3 regions of the Sodalis sp. RH19 genome follow, and region 1 is predicted to be linked to each of the others. Evidence: predicted binding sites of a transcription regulator. Region 1 holds the regulator's gene; each other region holds the start of a gene.
The links. The regulator PurR, encoded in region 1, represses purine synthesis genes. The targets are predictions, from matches to a motif close to CANGCAAACGTTTGCNTG.
Positions count from the first base shown of each region.

Region 2: glyA (serine hydroxymethyltransferase) is a predicted target of PurR. The motif match lies at 3,659-3,676, and genes of this name have one in related genera.
Region 3: cvpA (colicin V production protein) is a predicted target of PurR. The motif match lies at 3,573-3,590, and genes of this name have one in related genera.

Region 1 is NZ_CP178734.1:1,786,491-1,793,125, reverse strand. It holds gene ACL2XF_RS08045 (NlpC/P60 family protein) at 1-83, shown strand, start outside; gene ACL2XF_RS08040 (YnhF family membrane protein) at 146-235, opposite strand; gene purR (HTH-type transcriptional repressor PurR) at 473-1,489, shown strand; gene cfa (cyclopropane fatty acyl phospholipid synthase) at 1,935-3,086, shown strand; gene ACL2XF_RS08025 (riboflavin synthase subunit alpha) at 3,340-3,981, opposite strand; gene ACL2XF_RS08020 (MATE family efflux transporter) at 4,187-5,560, shown strand; tRNA gene ACL2XF_RS08015 (tRNA-Val) at 5,711-5,787, shown strand; tRNA gene ACL2XF_RS08010 (tRNA-Val) at 5,796-5,872, shown strand; gene pykF (pyruvate kinase PykF) at 6,451-6,635, shown strand, end outside.
Region 2 is NZ_CP178734.1:292,694-299,328, forward strand. It holds gene ACL2XF_RS01375 (sensor histidine kinase) at 1-990, shown strand, start outside; gene ACL2XF_RS01380 (two-component system QseEF-associated lipoprotein QseG) at 993-1,778, shown strand; gene glrR (two-component system response regulator GlrR) at 1,778-3,115, shown strand; gene glnB (nitrogen regulatory protein P-II) at 3,181-3,519, shown strand; gene glyA (serine hydroxymethyltransferase) at 3,800-5,053, shown strand.
Region 3 is NZ_CP178734.1:536,341-542,975, forward strand. It holds gene accD (acetyl-CoA carboxylase, carboxyltransferase subunit beta) at 1-901, shown strand, start outside; gene folC (bifunctional tetrahydrofolate synthase/dihydrofolate synthase) at 913-2,181, shown strand; gene dedD (cell division protein DedD) at 2,171-3,004, shown strand; gene cvpA (colicin V production protein) at 3,647-4,147, shown strand; gene purF (amidophosphoribosyltransferase) at 4,169-5,686, shown strand; gene ACL2XF_RS02560 (UbiX family flavin prenyltransferase) at 5,819-6,391, shown strand.

The sequences.
Region 1 (6,635 bases):
GTATCAGCTATCTGAGTGAGGATTATTGGCAGGATCATTACGTGGGCGCCCGCCGGGTGGTCACGCCGAAAAATATCCGCTGAAGGCGCGCTGGAAAAAAAGAGGAGCCAAGGCTCCTCTTTTTTATATCTGAACCGAGAGGGTGTCAGTTCATGACGGCGGTAAAGCTGAAGACAATAATCACCAGCAGCGAGAACACCGTGGTCAGTAACGACATTTTTAAATCGCTGTCCATTCTATCTCCTTAACGTAAACCAGGGCGCCGGCCTTATCCACCGGCCCGCAGAGCAGTTATCGTCAGTTTGCCATAACAGCGATGAAAAAGCTTGCTCCCAACCTGTAGCCGCCACATTTAACACTTTCACTTTGGCGCGGGATGAACGAAAATTAACGGTTAATTCCACAGCGTCGGAAAGTGCTTGCGCCTTCGACAGACATTATTCCAGCCAGGGCGTACGGGAGTATCAAAGGCATGGCAACCATTAAAGATGTGGCAAAACGCGCTAATGTATCGACAACCACCGTTTCGCATGTGATCAATAAAACCCGTTTTGTTGCGCAAGACACTCAAATTGCCGTGCTGGACGCCATTAAACAACTGCATTATTCACCCAGCGCCGTGGCGCGCAGCCTGAAGGTCAATCGCACCAAGTCCATCGGCCTGCTCGCCAGCACCAGCGAGGCGCCCTATTTCGCCGAAATTATCGAGGCGATTGAGCACCATTGCTTTGCTCGCGGTTATACCTTGATATTGTGCAATTCGCACAATGATCTCGAAAAACAGCGCGCCTATCTGGCGATGCTGGCGCAAAAGCGCGTCGACGGCCTGCTGGTGATGTGCGCCGAGTATCCCGAAACGCTGCTGGATATGCTTGAGGAATATCAGCATATCCCCATGGTGGTCATGGATTGGGGTGAGGCCCGCCGTGATTTTACCGACACCATTATCGATAACGCCTTTGCCGGCGGTTATATGGCGACGCAATATTTGCTTAAACGCGGCCATCGCGCCATCGGCGCCATTCCCGGACAGCTGGCGCGCAACACCGGCGGCGGCCGCCACCGCGGCTATCTGCATGCCATGGCGGAGGCCGGCATCCCGTTAAACGACCGCTGGATTGTGCAAGGCAATTTCGAGCCTGAATCCGGCTACCTGGCGATGAAACAAATCCTGGCGCAAACGCCGCGTCCCACCGCGGTCTTCTGCGGCGGCGACATTATGGCCATGGGCGCACTGTGCGCCATTAATGAAATGGGCCTGAGCGTACCCGAGGATATTTCTATCATCGGCTACGACAACGTGCGCAATTCGTGCTTTTTCAGCCCGGCGCTGACCACCATCCATCAGCCTAAAGAGGATTTGGGCGAGGCGGCGCTTACCATGCTGCTCGATAGGATTACCAGCAAACGCGAGAACGCCAAAACCATCGAAGTCCATCCGTCGCTGATTGAACGCCGTTCGGTCGCAGACGGTCCCTTCCCCGCTTAAGGCCACGCGCCAGGCCCGGGCAACGGGCTGGCGCCTCCAGGGTCTGTTGCTATGTAAAGCGCCGTCCGCCTCGGACACAAGATTTTTCATATAATGATCTCTGTGCAAAGAGTTATTGTTTCAGAGAGAAATCATTAAGTTATAATGGGAAATACATTAGCGCGTTAGCTATTGTCTAAATTAAAATGCAGGCTTATACTCAATATCGTTAACAATTATAACGAGTTGTCTAATAAATTTGTATAAAAGTATGTCGTGTTTTCCAACATGACATCACCCTTTTATAAAGCGCCCGGCTAAGTCGCAGTCTAAGGTTTACTTTATATTCCTCTGTTGATGGTGATACTTCAGACACCACGGATAACCGTGGATTCTTATAAAGCCCGCAGGCATGGTGAGTGCTTTTCCTGACGGGGCACTGCAGAAGAAAGGTGATGGAGAAGCTATGAGTTCCTCGTGCGTTGAAGACCTGAGCTTTCATGATAATGATTGGTACCGTATCGTCCATGAATTGCTCTCTGAAGCCGGTATTGAACTCAATGGTTCAAGACCATTTGATATCCGAATCAAGAATCCGGGATTTTTTAAGCGCGTATTGCAGGATGGATCTTTGGGATTGGGCGAGAGTTACATGGATGGCTGGTGGGAGTGTGAGCGGCTGGACATTTTTTTCCAGCGTGTTCTCAGGGCGGGTCTGGAGAATAAACTTCCGCATCATTTAAAAGATACCTTACGCATTGCCGCCGCCCGGCTGATGAACCTCCAGTCGCGCAAGCGGGCCTGGATCGTGGGCAAAGAACATTACGATTTGGGTAACGATCTGTTTGAAAAGATGCTCGATCCCTATATGCAATATTCCTGCGGCTACTGGAAACAGGCGACCACCCTCGAGGAAGCCCAGCAGGATAAGCTGAAGATGATTTGCGAAAAACTGCAGCTGCGACCCGGCCTGACGCTGCTGGACGTGGGCTGCGGCTGGGGCGGGCTTGCCGCCTACGCGGCCAGGAATTATGGCGTATCGGTACAGGGCGTCACTATCTCTGCCGAGCAGCAAAAGCTGGCGCAAACGCGCTGCGAGGGACTGGATGTCACCATTTTGCTGCAGGACTATCGCGATCTGGATATGCAATTTGACCGTATTGTTTCAGTCGGCATGTTCGAACACGTCGGTCCCAAGAATTACGCCACCTATTTCGACGTTATCGATCGCAACCTGAAACGCGACGGTCTGTTCCTGCTGCACACCATCGGCTCGAATATCACCGATATGAATGTCGACCCGTGGATAAATAAGTATATTTTCCCCAACGGTTGCCTGCCGTCGGTACAGCAAATTGCCCATGCCAGCGAAAAGCATTTTGTTATGGAAGACTGGCATAACTTCGGCTCTGATTACGACAAAACGCTCATGGCCTGGTATGAACGTTTTGTCGCCGCCTGGCCGGCGCTGTCCAACAAATACTCCGACCGTTTTTACCGTATGTTCAGTTATTACCTGAATGCCTGCGCGGGGGCATTCCGCGCGCGCAATATCCATTTATGGCAGGTATTATTCAGCCCGGAAGGCGTGGATGGCGGTATTCGCGTACCCCGTTAATACCATGGCACGCCAGGCCCTTTAACACCGCACTCAAGACAGGCGTGGTAAAGGGAGAGCGCGCCGATGGGGGCGATGCGGCCATCTCCTGGCCGCCAGAGCGCCCCATGGCACGCCTGGCCCGCCAACACCGCACTCAAGGCAGGCGTGTTAAAGGGAGAGCGCGCCGATGGGGTCGAAGCGGCCATCTCCTGGCCGCCAGAGTGCCCCATGGCACGCTAGGCCCGCCAACGCCGCACTCAAGACAGGCGTGTTAAAGGGTATTTAACGTCGCGGCAATCGCCGCTTCCCGCTGCGCCAGCACACGCTCCACCGTATCCACCACCGCCTGGGTCTGGGGATCGATTTCAATATTGATCCGCTGCCCCAGCCTTTTTTTACCCAACGTGGTGCGCATCAGGGTTTCCGGTATTAAATGCACGCAAAATTTATCGGCCGCCACCTCGCCGATAGTCAGGCTGATGCCGTCGATGCCGATATATCCTTTATACAGGACATATTTCATCAGCGCTTTGTCCGGCATTCTGAACCAAATCTGCCGATTATTTTCCGACGTCACGATTTTCACAATCTCGGCAGTGCACATGATATGCCCGGACATCACATGTCCGCCGATCTCGGCGTTAAAGGTGGCGGCGCGTTCTACGTTCACCTCATCCCCCACCTGCAGATCGCCCAGATTGGTCACCCGCAGCGTCTCTTTCATCAAATCAAACGCCACCACGTCGCCGTTAATGCCGCTCACCGTCAGGCAACAGCCGTTGTGCGCCACGGAGGCGCCCTCCTCCAGACCGGACAACATCGCCGCCGGCAGGGAAACGAAATGCGTGCGAAAATTCGCTTTTTCTTCAATTGCCACAATGGGCGCGGTGCCCTGAACAATACCCGTAAACATAACCTTGGCCTCTGTAAACCACCGCTGGAATCAGTCAGGCTAGTGTGCACGATTTCCCCAGGAAATCCAAATCCGCCGCCGCACGGATTTGTGTCGTCCCGCACTGGTATAACCGGACAAATGCTTTACACTATGCCGCAGATTTTTAACCTTTATGTTAACTTTCGCCTGCTTATTCCATACACATAAAACCATAGGTGCCTACGTGCAGAAGTACTTCCTGGAAGCGCGTACATTAATGTCCTTGGCCATACCGGTTATTTTCGCGCAAATAGCCCAAACGTCGATGGGCGTGGTCGATACCATCATGTCCGGCTCCGTCAGCGCGACGGATATGGCGGCGGTTGCCGTCGGCACGTCCATCTGGCTGCCCACCATCCTGTTCGGCCACGGTCTGATCCTGGCCCTCACGCCGGTTATCGCGCAGTTGAACGGGTCCGGGCGGCGCGAACGTATCGCCCATCAGGTACGCCAGGGATTCTGGCTGGCGGCGGCCGCGGCGATTTTGGTTATGGCGGTGCTGTATAACTGCCGCCTGGTCATCGAGAGAATGCGCCATGTCGATCCCGTGCTGGCGCAAAAAGCTGTCGCCTACCTGCATTACCTGCTGTGGGGCGCGCCCGGCTATTTGTTTTTCCAGGTGCTGCGTTGCCAATGCGACGGTCTGTCCAAAACCAAGCCCGGTATGGCGATAGGTTTTCTCGGCCTGCTTGCCAACGTGCCTATCAATTACATTTTCATCTACGGCAAATTCGGCATCCCGGCCATGGGCGGCGTGGGGTGCGGCATCGCCACCGCATCCGTCTACTGGCTCATGTATGTGGTGATGTGGCTTTATATGCGCCGGGCCGGCAGCTTTCAGGATTTGCATCTGCCGGGCGGGTTTTCCCGGCCCGACTGGACGGCGCTGCGCCGGCTGGCCGGCCTGGGTTTACCCGTCGCCCTGTCGCTGTTCTTTGAAGTTACCCTGTTCGCCGTGGTTGCGCTGTTGGTGACGCCGCTTGGCATCGTCGCGGTGGCGGGACATCAAATAGCCTTGAACTTCAGCTCCCTGATGTTCGTGCTGCCGCTGTCGATGGGCGTCGCTGCCACGATCCGCGTCGGATTCCGCCTGGGGCAAAATGATGTGGAACAAGCGCGGGTCGCCGCCTGGACCAGCCTGGGCATGGGCGTTATGCTGGCCTGCGTGACCGCGGTATGCACTTTCCTGTACCGGGTGGAAATCGCCCGGCTGTATAACGATACGCCGGCGGTGGTGGCGATGGCCTCCCATCTGATGGCGCTGGCGGCCATCTACCAGATCTCAGATTCGATCCAGGTGATTGGCAACGGCGTACTGCGCGGATACAAAGACACCCGTTCGATTTTTTTCATTACGTTTACCGCCTACTGGTTGCTGGGCCTGCCGTGCGGATATGTGCTGGCGCTGACGGATTATGTCGTGCCGGCCATGGGGCCGAGCGGTTTCTGGACAGGCTTTATCATCGGCCTGACGTCGGCGGCACTGCTGATGACGCTGCGTATGCTTTGGCTGCAGCGCCAGCCCTCACGGCTGATTCTCAATCGGGCGGCGCGCTGACGGCGCCCTGGCGGTTAAAAAACCGGCACGCTGTGTATTAGATGGGCAGTTGTCGGTCGCGGGCGGTAAAAAACGCTTTTTCCTCTTGCATGCGGTGATATTGCCCGTTAATATTCGTCCCGCTGTCAGGCAGATGGCGATGTGTAAAATGCGTTCTTAGCTCAGCTGGTTAGAGCACCACCTTGACATGGTGGGGGTCGATGGTTCGAGTCCATTAGAACGCACCACTTCTTGTGCGTCCGTAGCTCAGCTGGTTAGAGCACCACCTTGACATGGTGGGGGTCGGTGGTTCGAGTCCACTCGGACGCACCATATTATTTTCCTCCCTGGTCTGTACCCCGCTGGTGAACGCAGTTACCTGCATTTTCTTCTTTTTTTTTCTCTCCGTTACGTCAACCTAAAAGCGGCCGGCAAAACAAACATCCGGGATCCCGTGGTGTTAATCCCTCATGGCGTTATTGTTATCTGTTGCTGGTATTTACGTCCATTGTTGCGCACCGGTTACCGATTTTATTGTGCATCTGCGCAACACTTGATACTAAAAATTTGCATATTTACCACAAATGCACTCTTTTTCACGGCTTACGCATTATTTGTGCTGTTTTTATCTTGTTTCCGCCGGCCCAATAACTATAATACAAAACGTTATTTCAATTGAATGGCTTAAGCCCCGTTGATTTGCCAAATACTAATTAAAACAGACTTATCCACTACCGCTTGCCGGCACGTTCGGCCAGATAATTTAGCTATATTTTCATCATTTTCTCACTTTTGTCTCCTATCCTTGAACATGGGGAACAGGCTCGCAAGGCTGCACAATTTTTCGTCGTCGATATTCACCGGCGATATATCAGATTTATCATCCAACACAACTTGCAGATATCATTGTTATGAAAAAGACAAAAATCGTTTGTACCATCGGTCCAAAAACTGAATCGAAAGAAATGCTGTCAAAGCTGCTGAACGCGGGCATGAACGTCATGCGCCTTAATTTCTCCCACGGCGACTTTGAAGAACACGGCAACCGCATTACCAACCTGCGCGCCATCCTGCAGGAAACCGGCAAGAAAGCCGC
Region 2 (6,635 bases), 1.5 Mb from region 1:
AATGATATGGTGCAGGCCACGCGCAATGATATTTTTACCCGCGGCCAGCAATTGCAGCGGGCCATCGCCGAGCGCGGCCGTTTTTTCGGCTGGCAGGCACTGCTGCTGTTTATGTTTAGCCTGGTGCTGGTGATCCTCTTTACCCGCATGATTATCGGTCCGGTGAAAAGGGTCGAAAAAATGATTAACCGGCTTGGGCAGGGACGGCCCCTGGACGATTGGGTCTCTTTTACCGGCCCGCGTGAAATCCAGTCGCTGGCGCAGCGCATTTTATGGCTTAACGAACGATTGTCCTGGCTGGAATCCCAGCGCCATGAGTTTTTACGCCATATCTCCCATGAACTGAAAACGCCCCTGGCCAGCCTGCGCGAGGGCACGGCGCTGCTGGCGGACGAGGTGGCCGGTCCGCTGACGCCGGATCAGCAGGACGTGGTGGCCATCCTGGACAGCAGCAGCCGTCACTTGCAACTACTGATCGAACAGCTGCTCGACTACAATCGCAAACTGGCCGACAGTCCGGCGGACTATGAAGATATCGCTCTCGGCGCCATGATCGAGCGGGTTATTACCGCCCATAGCCTGCCGGCCCGCGCCAAGGACATCCATACCCTGGTGGCGCTGGAGTGCGAACGCGTCAGGGCGCAGCCGGTGCTGTTAATGCGCGTGCTGGACAATCTCTACTCCAATGCGGTGCACTATGGCCCGGAATCCGGTAACATTTGGATCCGCAGCCGCACTTCGTCCGGTCGCCTTATCCTGGACATCGCCAACAGCGGAGAGCCGATCATGCCGGCGGAGCAAACCATGATTTTCGAGCCGTTTTACCAGGGCCGCGTTCAACGCAAGGGCGCGGTTAAAGGCAGCGGCCTGGGATTAAGCATCGCGCGTGATTGTATCCGCAGGATGAACGGCGAGCTTAACCTGGTGACGGTGGAGTATGCCGGGGTCTGCTTTCGGATAGAATTACCCTTAACCGCCGAGAATGAATAATAATGATGTTACGTACCGCACCGGCGATGGGCAGATTGACGCTAAGCTTTAATCGCCTGATTCGCTTTTCCTTGCCGCCGGCATCAATACGCGGGCTGTTCAGGCCGGTATGCCTGCTGCCCGTGCTGCTGGCGGGATGCCATGGTTATCCCGCTCACCGCGATGTGGCCGGCTCTTCCACGGCCCAGGTGCAGCAGGTCTCGCCGCCGAACCGTTTCGCCGCCGAATGCAACGAACTCTGGCAAACCGACGCAGAATCCACCCTGGCCGACCCCGGGTACTGGCTGCGCGCCATGCAGTGCGCCGAACGCATAACGCCCACCCAGGCGCGCGCCGAAGCCGGGCATCAGTCGGGCGAGACCTGGCATGACGCCTTCAGGCAGAGTATTTTGCTCAATTCAGCCGGCATCAGCGTGATTGAACGGCGCGAGTCTTATCAGCACCTGTTGGAATTCCGTTCCCAATTTCCCGCGACGATCTATCCGCTGTTTAAAATGTGGCGCCAGCAGCAGGCGCTGCGCCTGATGCTGGCGGAGGAGCGCAGCCGCAGCCAGCGGCAGCAGGAAACCAGCGCCAGCCAGATAGACATGCTGCGCATCCAGCAGATGGAGCTGCAGCGTAAGCTGGACGTGACCACCCGCAAACTGCAAAACCTGACGGAAATCGAGCAGCGGTTATCCTCCCGCAAGCAGCTGTCGCCGGATATGCCCGACAACGACGATAACGACGCGCCGGACGCCGCCGCGGGCCATGGCGCCGCCGGACCACAACAGGGAACCGGTAAATAATGAGCCAACATCAAACCGCCCATTTATTATTGGTCGACGATGATACCAGCCTGCTGAAACTGCTGGGCATGCGCCTGACCAGCGAAGGATTTACCGTCACCACCGCCGAAAGCGGCCAGGACGCCCTGCGCGTGCTGGCGCGGGAAAAAATCGATCTGGTGATAAGCGATCTGCGCATGGACGAAATGGACGGGCTGGCGCTGTTCGGCGAGATCCAGCGCCATCAGCCCGGCATGCCGGTGATCATCCTGACCGCCCATGGTTCCATACCCGATGCGGTAGCCGCCACGCAAAAAGGCGTGTTCAGTTTCCTGACCAAACCCGTCGACAGGGATGCCTTATACCAGGCTATCGATCATGCCCTGCAACTGTCGATGCCGGCGGGCGACGACAGCTGGCGCGAGTCAATCGTCACCCGCAGTCCCCTCATGCTGCGGCTGCTGGAGCAGGCTAAAATGGTGGCGCAGTCGGATGTCAGCGTGCTGATTAACGGCCAGAGCGGCACCGGCAAGGAGATCCTGGCGCAGGCGATCCATGCCGCCAGCCCCCGCGCCAAACATCCTTTTATCGCCATTAACTGCGGCGCGTTGCCGGAGCAGTTGCTGGAGTCGGAGCTGTTCGGGCATGCCAAAGGGGCGTTTACCGGCGCGGTGAGCAGCCGGGAGGGTTTGTTCCAGGCGGCCGCGGGCGGGACGCTGTTCCTGGACGAGATTGGCGATATGCCGCTATCCTTGCAGGTCAAGCTGTTGCGCGTCCTGCAGGAGCGCAAAGTTCGCCCGCTGGGCAGCAATTGGGATGTGGATATCGACGTCAGGATCATTTCCGCCACCCACCGCGATCTGCCCAAGGTGATGGCCGCAGGCGGGTTTCGCGAAGATTTGTATTACCGCCTGAATGTGGTCAGCCTGAAATTGCCGGCGCTGCATGAGCGTGCCGAGGATATCCCGGTGCTGGCCAATCATTTGCTGCGGGCGGCGGCGCTGCGCCATAAGCCGTTTGTACGCAGCTTTTCCACCGATGCCATGAAACGGCTGATGGCGGCCAGTTGGCCTGGCAATGTACGTCAGCTGGTTAACGTGATAGAACAGTGTGTGGCCCTGACGTCGGCCCCGGTCATCAGCGAAGCGCTGGTGGAGCAGGCGCTGGAGGGGGAAAATACCGTCTTGCCGACGTTTGTTGAGGCCAGATTGCAATTTGAATTACATTATCTGCGTAAATTATTGCAGATCACCAAAGGTAACGTTACTCAGGCGGCGCGTATGGCCGGACGTAACCGCACTGAATTTTATAAGCTTTTGTCTCGTCACGAGCTGGACGCTAACGACTTTAAAGCCTAAGTTGGCTCTCTTTTTATCCATGCTGCGCGGCCGGCGTCGCCGGGCTGCCTGAAAAAGGTTTTACGATGAAAAAAATCGATGCAATTATCAAACCGTTCAAACTGGACGATGTGCGCGAGGCGTTGGCGGAAGTCGGCATCACCGGCATGACCGTCACCGAGGTGAAAGGTTTCGGGCGCCAGAAAGGCCATACCGAGCTTTATCGCGGCGCGGAATATATGGTGGATTTTTTGCCCAAGGTAAAAATCGAGCTGGTGGTGGCCGATGATATCGTCGACAGCTGCGTCGATACCATCATGCATACCGCCCAGACCGGTAAAATCGGCGACGGTAAAATCTTTGTTTTCGACGTTGCGCGCGTTGTGCGTATCCGCACCGGCGAGCAGGACGAAGAAGCGATCTGACGCCCGCCGTTATTCCCGCGCCCGCGGCATATACCGCTGGGCGGGGAGTCCCGTGGTCATGAAAAAATTCCCCGCCGGCATGAAAAAAAATCCCAATCCCCTTGCGACCCGCGCGTGCCCGCCCTTATGGGCGCGCGGCGACGGAATCGTTTGCTTAAAAACCGGCGCGGGCCCTATCGGAGCAGGGGCAAAAAAGTTTACACTATCGCCATAGCGTCAACGGATTCTTACAATCTTTTTTTTCACCCCACAGCGATGCCAGCTGAGCCAGGAGAAGCGGATGTTAAAGCGTGATATGAACATTGCAGATTATGATGCCGAATTATGGCAGGCAATGGAGCAGGAAGTGGTGCGCCAGGAAGAGCACATTGAACTGATTGCCTCGGAAAACTACACCAGTCCGCGCGTCATGCAGGCTCAAGGCTCCCAGTTGACCAATAAATATGCCGAAGGTTATCCGGGCAAGCGTTATTACGGCGGCTGCGAATTTGTCGATATCGTCGAGCAGCTGGCCATCGATCGCGCCAAGGAGCTGTTCGGCGCCGATTATGCCAACGTGCAGCCGCATTCCGGGTCGCAGGCCAACTTTGCCGTCTATACCGCGCTGTTGCAGCCCGGCGATACGGTGCTGGGCATGAACCTGGCCCACGGCGGTCACCTGACCCATGGTTCGCCGGTTAACTTTTCCGGCAAACTGTATAACATCATTCCTTACGGCATTGATGAGAGCGGCCATATCGATTACGCGGAGCTGGCGCAATTGGCCGAAACGCATAAGCCGAAGATGATTATCGGCGGTTTTTCCGCCTATTCCGGTATTGTCGATTGGGCTAAGATGCGTGAAATCGCCGATAAAGTGGGCGCTTACCTGTTTGTCGACATGGCCCATGTGGCCGGCCTGGTCGCCGCCGATGTCTATCCGAACCCGGTGCCTCACGCGCATGTGGTGACCACCACGACCCATAAAACCCTGGCCGGTCCGCGCGGCGGCCTGATCCTGGCCAAGGGCGGCAGCGAAGAACTGTATAAGAAGCTCAATTCCGCCGTTTTCCCGGGCGGGCAGGGCGGGCCGTTGATGCATGTGATCGCCGGCAAGGCGGTGGCGCTGAAAGAAGCGATGGAGCCGGCGTTCCGTATTTACCAGCAGCAGGTGGCCAGGAACGCCAAGGCCATGGTGGCGGTGTTCCTGGAACGCGGCTACAACATTGTTTCCGGCGGTACCGATAACCATCTGTTCCTGCTGGACCTGGTGGACAAAAACCTGACCGGTAAAGAAGCCGATGCCGCGCTCGGACGGGCGAATATCACCGTGAACAAGAACGCCGTGCCAAACGATCCTAAGAGTCCGTTTGTCACCTCCGGTATCCGTATCGGCACGCCGGCGGTCACCCGGCGCGGTTTCGGCGAGCAGGAGGTGCGCGAGCTGGCCGGCTGGATTTGCGATATTCTGGACAGCATCCATGACGAAGCGGTTATCGAGCGCACTAAAAAGAAAGTGCTGGATATCTGCGCGCGCTATCCGGTTTATGCCTGATAGCCCCCCAGGCCCGCGCTCACGTTGATACGTCTGGTTTGAATATCGTGTTGGCGGGCCTATCGTGCCATGGGGCGCCCGGTCGGGCGTGAAAACCACGCCCGATTCGGCCCTATTGGCACGCTCTCCCTTGAAAATGTCTGCTTTGAGTTCGGTGTTGGCACGCTCTCCCTTTAACGCGCCATTTGCAAGAAGGGTATGCAATATTGGCTACCCGTTAAGGTGAATGTCGCCACGGTTATGTCGCTGCGGCGTTGGTTTCGCTTGCCTTGCGTTAGCATGTGCCAGGGCTTATGTCGCCCCGGCGTGGGTTTCGCTTGCCGTGCGTGCGGTGGTTATATGGAGCCGGGTGCCGGCAAGCGACAAAGAGGCCGTAGCGCGACGGCCTCCTTGACCTCCGCGCGCCCGGCAGGTCGCGCGTCGCTGCGCGATGCCTTCCGCCGCCCATGCCCCCGTGATGCACCGGCCCGTTATGCGCTCCCGGCGCAACGGGCCTTTCGCCGCTCCCGGCGGCTCATGCCGGGGGCACAGCCGCCGTCAGCGCGCTTTATGCCGGGACCTATGTCGCGGTCAGCGATGTGATTTATAGTACACCAGCGCCGCTGTGGGCTCAGTGGAAGGTAAGGGAAAGGTATAGTTAGACAGAGAAGCGGGTAATCATTGGTAAATGTAAAAGGCACTGCGACAGGTCAGTTATACATGCAGTCAGCAATTAGCAGTCATACGCTAATGCAATGTAGCCAGCATTCACACATTCAGCCGTCATGGAGTCATACAGCCAGTAGTCATGCCGCCGGCAATTATAGTCATATAACCATACAACCATGTAGACAGGCGTCTGGCATAAATGTGCGGCAGTGAGTAACAGATAGCAGGCTGCGAGCCTTATCCAAATTAGCCCAAAATTAATACCGATATTCTTCCCGGTAAGTACATAGCACTAAGAACCCCAAAACGCCTTATTGCTTTCAGGCGATGGTGTTGACCTGATGCCGGCATAGAGTGCGCCGGCGGCGCGCATCGCGGCTGGATGAGCCGCTGGGAGCGGCGAAAGCCCGGCCTGCGTCTGGAACGCATGCCGGGCGGTCCATAAGCCGGGAGGAGTGATGCCGGGAACCGCGCAGCGGCGCACGATCTGCCGGGCGCGCGGAGGTCAAGGAGGCCGTCGCGGTACGGCCTCTTTGTCGCTTGCCGGCATCCGGCGTTATATATAACCACCGCACGCACGGCAAGCGAAACCTCCCCCGTGACGGCATAAGCCTTGCCGCAAGCTAACGCCAGGCCAGGCCAGGCAAGCGAAACCTCCTCCGTGACGACATATGCCCTGCCGCAAGCTAACCCATGGCAAGCGATACCTTCGCCGAGGCGACATAAACCCTCGCAAGCCGCCGGCGAAATCCCCGCCAAGGCTGGCCGCTTTACATTTAAATGCGGTAGAAAAAGTGCGTCTATCTCTGTTAGGGCGTGCTGCGTACGCACCAGCCATTTGACAATAATAATGGGATCATAACCGGACAGACCCCTGGACCTGCAAGACGGTTACCCCGTCGTGCGGAAAACCACGCCCAATTCGCCTCTTAAC
Region 3 (6,635 bases), 1.3 Mb from region 1:
ACTTAACAAGAGCACTATCACCCCGGCGCGCAGGGCGAATATCCCCGAAGGCGTATGGACCAAGTGTGATAGCTGCGGGCAGGTACTCTACCGTGCCGAGCTTGAGCGCAACCTCGAGGTCTGCCCCAAATGCGATCATCATATGCGCATGACCGCCCGCGCCCGCCTGCATGCCTTTTTGGATAAAGGCAGCGAGGTGGAGTTGGGCAGCGAGCTGGAACCCCGGGATATCCTGAAGTTCAAGGACTCGAAAAAATACAAAGATCGCCTGGCGGCGGCGCAAAAGGCCACCGATGAAAAAGACGCGCTGGTGGTAATGAAAGGCACCCTATACGCTATGCCGGTGGTCGCGGCGTCTTTTGAATTCGCCTTTATCGGCGGCTCTATGTCGTCGGTGGTCGGGGCGCGTTTTGTCCGTGCCGTCGAGCAGGCGCTGGAAGACGAATGCCCGCTGGTCTGCTTTTCCGCCAGCGGCGGCGCCCGTATGCAGGAAGCGCTGATATCGCTGATGCAGATGGCGAAAACCAGCGCCGCGCTGGCGAAGCTGCGCGCGCGCCGTTTGCCTTATATTTCGGTGCTTACCGATCCGACCATGGGCGGCGTATCCGCAAGTCTCGCCATGCTCGGCGATTTGAATATCGCCGAACCCAAGGCGCTGATAGGTTTTGCCGGGCCGCGCGTCATTGAACAAACGGTACGGGAAAAACTGCCGGCCGGGTTCCAGCGCAGCGAATTCCTGCTGGAGAAAGGCGCCATTGATATGATTATCCGCCGGCCGGAGATGCGCCTTAAACTGGCGGGACTGCTGGCCAAAATGACCGGCAGGCCGCAGCCGGAAGCGGAACATTCCCATGAGGCGAGGCCTGAGACGATCCACGAAGAGCGTCCGGACGAAGTCTGAGGACGGGGCCTATGGAAAACCTTGTTGCTCCACAAGCCACCTCGCCGCTGGCGGCGTGGCTGCATTATCTTGAACGCCTGCACGCCAAGACCATCGACCTCGGCCTGGATCGGGTAGGCCTGGTCGCCGCCGATATGGCCCTGCTGCGTCCCGCCCCCCGGGTTATTACCGTCGCGGGCACCAATGGCAAAGGCACCACCTGCCGGCTGATCGAGGCGGTATTGCTGGCCGCGGGATTCAAGGTCGGCGTCTACAGCTCTCCCCATCTGCTGCATTATACCGAACGGGTGCGCATCCAGGGGCGGGAACTGCCCGAGGCGCAGCACAGCGCGGCCATGGCGGCGGTTGAAGCGGGGCGCGGCGCCACTTCCCTAAGTTATTTCGAGTTCGGCACCCTGGCGGCCTTTTGGCTGTTCAAGCAGGCACGGCTGGACGTGGCGGTGCTCGAGGTCGGCCTGGGCGGGCGGCTGGATGCCACCAATATCGTTGATGCCGATGTGGCGGTGATCACCAGCATCGCCCTTGATCATACCGAACTGCTGGGGCCGGATCGCGAGAGTATCGGCCGGGAAAAAGCCGGTATCCTGCGGGCGGGCCGCCCGGCTGTGGTCGGCGAACCGGATCGACCCGCCTCAATCGACAGCACGGCGCTCGCCGTGGGCGCGCTGCTGTACTGCCGCGATCGCGACTGGCGCTTCAGCCGGGACGGCGATACCTGGGACTGGCGCGACCAGCAGTCGGCGCTGACCGGATTGCCGCTGCCGCTGATTCCGCTGGAAAATGCCGCCACCGCCCTTGCGGCGCTCCGGCGTTTTCCCCTGCCGGTCTCCGACCAGGCCATCCGCCGGGGACTCGCCGAGGCGTCCCTGCCGGGCCGTTTCCAGGTCGTCGGCCAACGGCCGCTGCGCATCCTGGATGTGGCGCATAATCCACACGCCGCCGGGTATCTGGCGCAACGGCTGGCAACCCTGAAAATCCGGGGGAAAGTGCGCGCCGTGGTGGGCATGCTGGCCGACAAGGATATTGCCGGCACCCTGGGCTGCCTGCGCGGGCAGGTGGCTGAATGGTATTGCGCCACCCTGATTGACGCGCGCGGCGCCACCGCGGCGCAGCTGGCGGCCCATCTCGATCATGCCCGGCAATTTGACGATGTGGCCTCGGCCTGGCGACAGGCGTTGCAGGATGCCGACGCCGATGACTGCGTGCTGGTGTTTGGTTCATTTCATACCGTGGCGCCGATCGTTGCGATAACAGACCCGGAGAAAGAACGTGGCGAGTAAGTTTCAAAACCGCTTGGTGGGAACCATCATCATCGTCGCCTTGGGGGTTATTGTCCTGCCCGGGCTGCTGGATGGCAAAAAAAAGCACTACCAGGACGAGTTTGCCGCTATTCCCCTGGTGCCTAAACCCGGCGACAGCGACGAGGCGGATGCCTCGCCGCAGGCCAACCAGGCCCTGCCCAGCCAGCCGCCGGAAGGCGCGGGGGCGGCGGTAGAGCAGGCCAGCCAGGCGCCGGATGCGGACGACTCCGACACGCCGGACGCCCCGCAGCCAGCGTCGCCGCCGGTGAAGGCAGCGCCCAAGGCCCCGCCGCGCGAGACGGTAAAGGCCGCACCGGCCAAACCCACCGCCGCCGCCCGCCAGGAGCCGGTCAAACCCACCGCGCGACCTGAGCAAGCCAAACCCGTCGCCGCGCCCGCGCCGCGCATGGAACCGGCCAAGCCGGCCGCGAAACCCGAGGCCCGCACGGAAATCGCCGAGGCCAAACCCGTTGCGCCGCGCACGGACGCGGCCCCTGAAGCCAAACCGGTCGCCGCGCCTAAGCCGGTGGAAAAGGAAACCCCGGAACAGGCGCCACAGGGACAAGCCTGGGTAGTGCAGCTCGGGGCGCTGAAAAACGCGACCAAGGTAACGGAAATTGTCGGCAAGCTGCGCTTGTCCGGTTACCGGGTCTATACCGTGCCGTCGACGCCGGTGGCGGGGCAGATTACACGCATTTTCGTCGGGCCGGACGCATCGAAGCAAAAGCTGCAAAGCTCGCTGCCTGAAATGAACCAGCTCAGCGGCCTGAGCGGCCAGCTGCGGGCTTACCAGCCCCGGTAATAGATATGCGGCAGGCCCGCTCGCACCGTCCTTGCACAGGGCGCGTTAAAGGGAGAGCGTGCCAATGGGGTCGAATCGGGCGTGGTGTTCCCGCCCGACCGAGCGCCCCATGGCGCGGCAGGCCCGCTAGCACCGTCCTTGCACAAGGCGTGTTAAAGGAAGAGCGTGCCAATGGGGTCGAATCGGGCGTGGTGTTCCCGCCCGACCGAGCGCCCCATGGCGCGGTAGGCCCGCTAGCACCGTCCTTGCACAAGGCGTGTTAAAGGAAGAGCGTGCCAATGGGGTCGAATCGGGCGTGGTGTTCCCGCCCGACCGAGCGCCCCATGGCGCGGCAGGCCCGCTAGCACCGTCCTTGCACAGGGCGTGTTAAAGGGAGAGCGTGCCAATGGGGTCGAATCGGGCGTGGTGTTCCCGCCCGACCGAGCGCCCCATGGCGCGGTAGGCCCGCTAGCACCGTCCTTGCACAAGGCGTGTTAAAGGGAGAGCGTGCCGTCGCCGGCCTATCTTCCTGCGGCGATTGGCTTTTTTTAATCGCCGTTATTTATTTAACTTTGGGCAGGAATTCCGCTGCGCAAACGTTTTCGTTTTCTGATAGAATTCGCCGCGAACCAGCTTCGGGGCGGATGACCAAGGGATGCATGCATGATCTGGGTTGATTACGTCATTATTGGCATCATCGTATTTTCTGCTCTGATAAGTCTGATTCGCGGGTTTATACGTGAAGCATTATCATTAGTGACATGGGCATGTGCGTTTTTTGTGGCCAGCCACTATTATGTTTATCTTGCTATCTATTTTACCCGCTTTGAAGATCAGCTGGTTCGTAACGGTATCGCGATTGCCTTGCTGTTCGTGGCTACCCTGATCGTCGGGGCAATCGTCAACTACGTGATTGGCTCTCTGGTGGAGCGGACCGGTTTATCCGGCACCGACCGCGTGTTGGGCGTCTGTTTCGGCGCACTCAGGGGCATACTGGTCGTATCGGCCATGCTATTCTTCCTGGATACCTTCACCGGCTTCTCCCAGAGCGCGGACTGGCAGCAGTCCCAGCTTATACCGCAATTCAGCGGTATTATCAGATGGTTCTTCGACTATCTGCAAAGCACGTCGAGTTTCTTACCCAAGCATCTCACGCTTTGGTAACGCTGATGAGGAAATGACATTATGTGCGGTATTGTCGGTATCGCCGGATTTATGCCGGTCAACCAGTCGATTTATGACGCGTTAACGGTGCTCCAGCACCGTGGGCAGGATGCCGCAGGCATCGTCACCATTGATGCATTGGATTGCTTTCGCCTGCGCAAAGCCAATGGCCTGGTGAAGGATGTATTTGAAGCACGCCACATGCAGCGTTTGCAGGGGACCATGGGCATCGGCCATGTACGTTACCCCACCGCCGGCAGTTCCAGCGCCTCCGAGGCGCAACCCTTCTATGTCAATTCCCCGTTCGGCATCACCCTGGCGCATAACGGCAACCTGACCAACGCCCACGAATTACGCAAAAAATTATTCGAAAAAGGACGCCGGCATATCAATACCACGTCCGATTCGGAAATCTTGCTGAATATCCTGGCCAGCGAACTGGACCGCTTCCCGGACTACCCGCTGGAAGCCGATGATATCTTCGCGGCGGTTGCGGCCACCCACCAGCAGATCCGCGGCGCCTATGCCGTGGTCGGCATGATTATCGGCCATGGCCTGATTGCGTTTCGCGATCCGAACGGCATCCGCCCCCTGGTTATCGGCAAGCGCACCCTCGCCGACGGACGCAACGAATACATGGTGGCTTCCGAAAGCGTGGCGCTTGATACGCTGGACTTTGAGTTCCTGCGCGACGTGGCGCCGGGCGAGGCGGTGTATATCACTGAAGCGGGCCAACTGTTCACCCGCCAGTGCGCCGAAAACCCCCAAAGCCATCCGTGCCTGTTCGAATATGTCTATTTTGCCCGCCCGGATTCCTTTATCGATAAAATTTCGGTCTACAGCGCCCGCGTGCGCATGGGGCAAAAACTGGGCGAAAAAATCGCCCGTGAATGGGAAGACCTGGATATCGACGTGGTGATCCCCATCCCGGAAACATCCTGCGATATCGCGCTCGAAATCGCCCGCATCCTCAACCTGCCTTACCGCCAGGGTTTTGTAAAAAACCGCTACGTGGGCCGTACCTTTATCATGCCCGGCCAGCAGGTGCGCCGCCAATCGGTACGCCGCAAACTCAACGCCAACCGCGCCGAGTTCCGCGATAAAAACGTACTGCTGGTGGACGACTCCATCGTGCGCGGCACCACGTCCGAACAGATCGTGGAAATGGCGCGCGAAGCCGGGGCGCGTAATGTCTACCTGGCCTCCGCGGCGCCGGAAATCCGTTTCCCCAATGTCTACGGCATTGATATGCCAAGCGCCACCGAACTGATTGCCCACGGCCGCGAAGTGGACGAAATCCGCGCGCTGATTGGCGCGGACGCGCTGATCTTCCAGGACCTCGGCGACCTCGAGGCGGCGGTGCGGGAAGATAACCCGGATGTGGTACAATTTGAATCCTCGGTATTTAACGGTATTTACGTCACCAAGGATGTCGACCAGCGTTATCTCGACTATCTTGAATCGTTACGCAACGACGACGTCAAAGCCGTCCAGCGCCAAAACGAAGTCGAAAACCTGGAGATGTATAACGAAGGGTGAGGGGCGCAACCCGCACCGATCCCCCGGCGGTTAACCGGTAGACGATATATGCACCCGGGCGGTAACACGCGCCGGGTGTTTTTATTATGGGCGGCGCCGATCCATCCGGCGTCCGCGACAGGGAGAACTGACATGAAACGACTGATCGTCGGCATTACCGGCGCCAGCGGCGCCATTTATGGCATCAGGCTGCTGCAGGTGCTCAAGGCGCTGGACGGCATTGAAACCCATCTGGTGCTGAGCAACGCCGCGCGCCAGACGCTGGCCCTTGAAACCGATTACAGCGTGCGCGATTTGCAGGCCCTGGCGGATGAGTTCCACGATTGCCGCGACATTGCCGCCAATATCAGCTCCGGCTCCTTCCACACCGCCGGCATGGTGATTCTGCCCTGTTCAATGAAAACCCTGTCGGCCATCGTCAACAGCTACAGCGACAGCCTGCTCACGCGTGCGGCCGACGTGGTGTTAAAAGAGCGGCGCACCCTGGTGCTGGGCGTGCGCGAAACGCCGCTGCACGTGGGCCATCTGCGGCTGATGACCGCCGCCGCGGAAATGGGCGCCGTCATCATGCCGCCGGTGCCGGCGTTTTATCACCGTCCCGTCACCCTGCACGACGTGGTCGACCAGACCGTCAACCGGGTGCTGGACCAATTCGATATCGCGCTGCCGCAGGACCTGTTCCAGCGCTGGCAGGGCGCTAACTGACGGTGAAAATCCTGCCGGATTTATTCGCGGGATGTGAAGCCGCCGGCATTTTTATAGGTTGTTTCCAGCATAGCGACGCAACCTGATGGCGCGTTCTGATAACATTGCACCAATAGTGATCAGGCTGTGTTTTTTTATGGTGCAGCCGCCCCGCGGCACCCGCCCTGACGCTATGCCCTCAGGCTGGAAACGGCGCGGGTTCGCCCCGGCCCGGGTAGTAAATAAGCAGGTCAGCCGGTTTTGT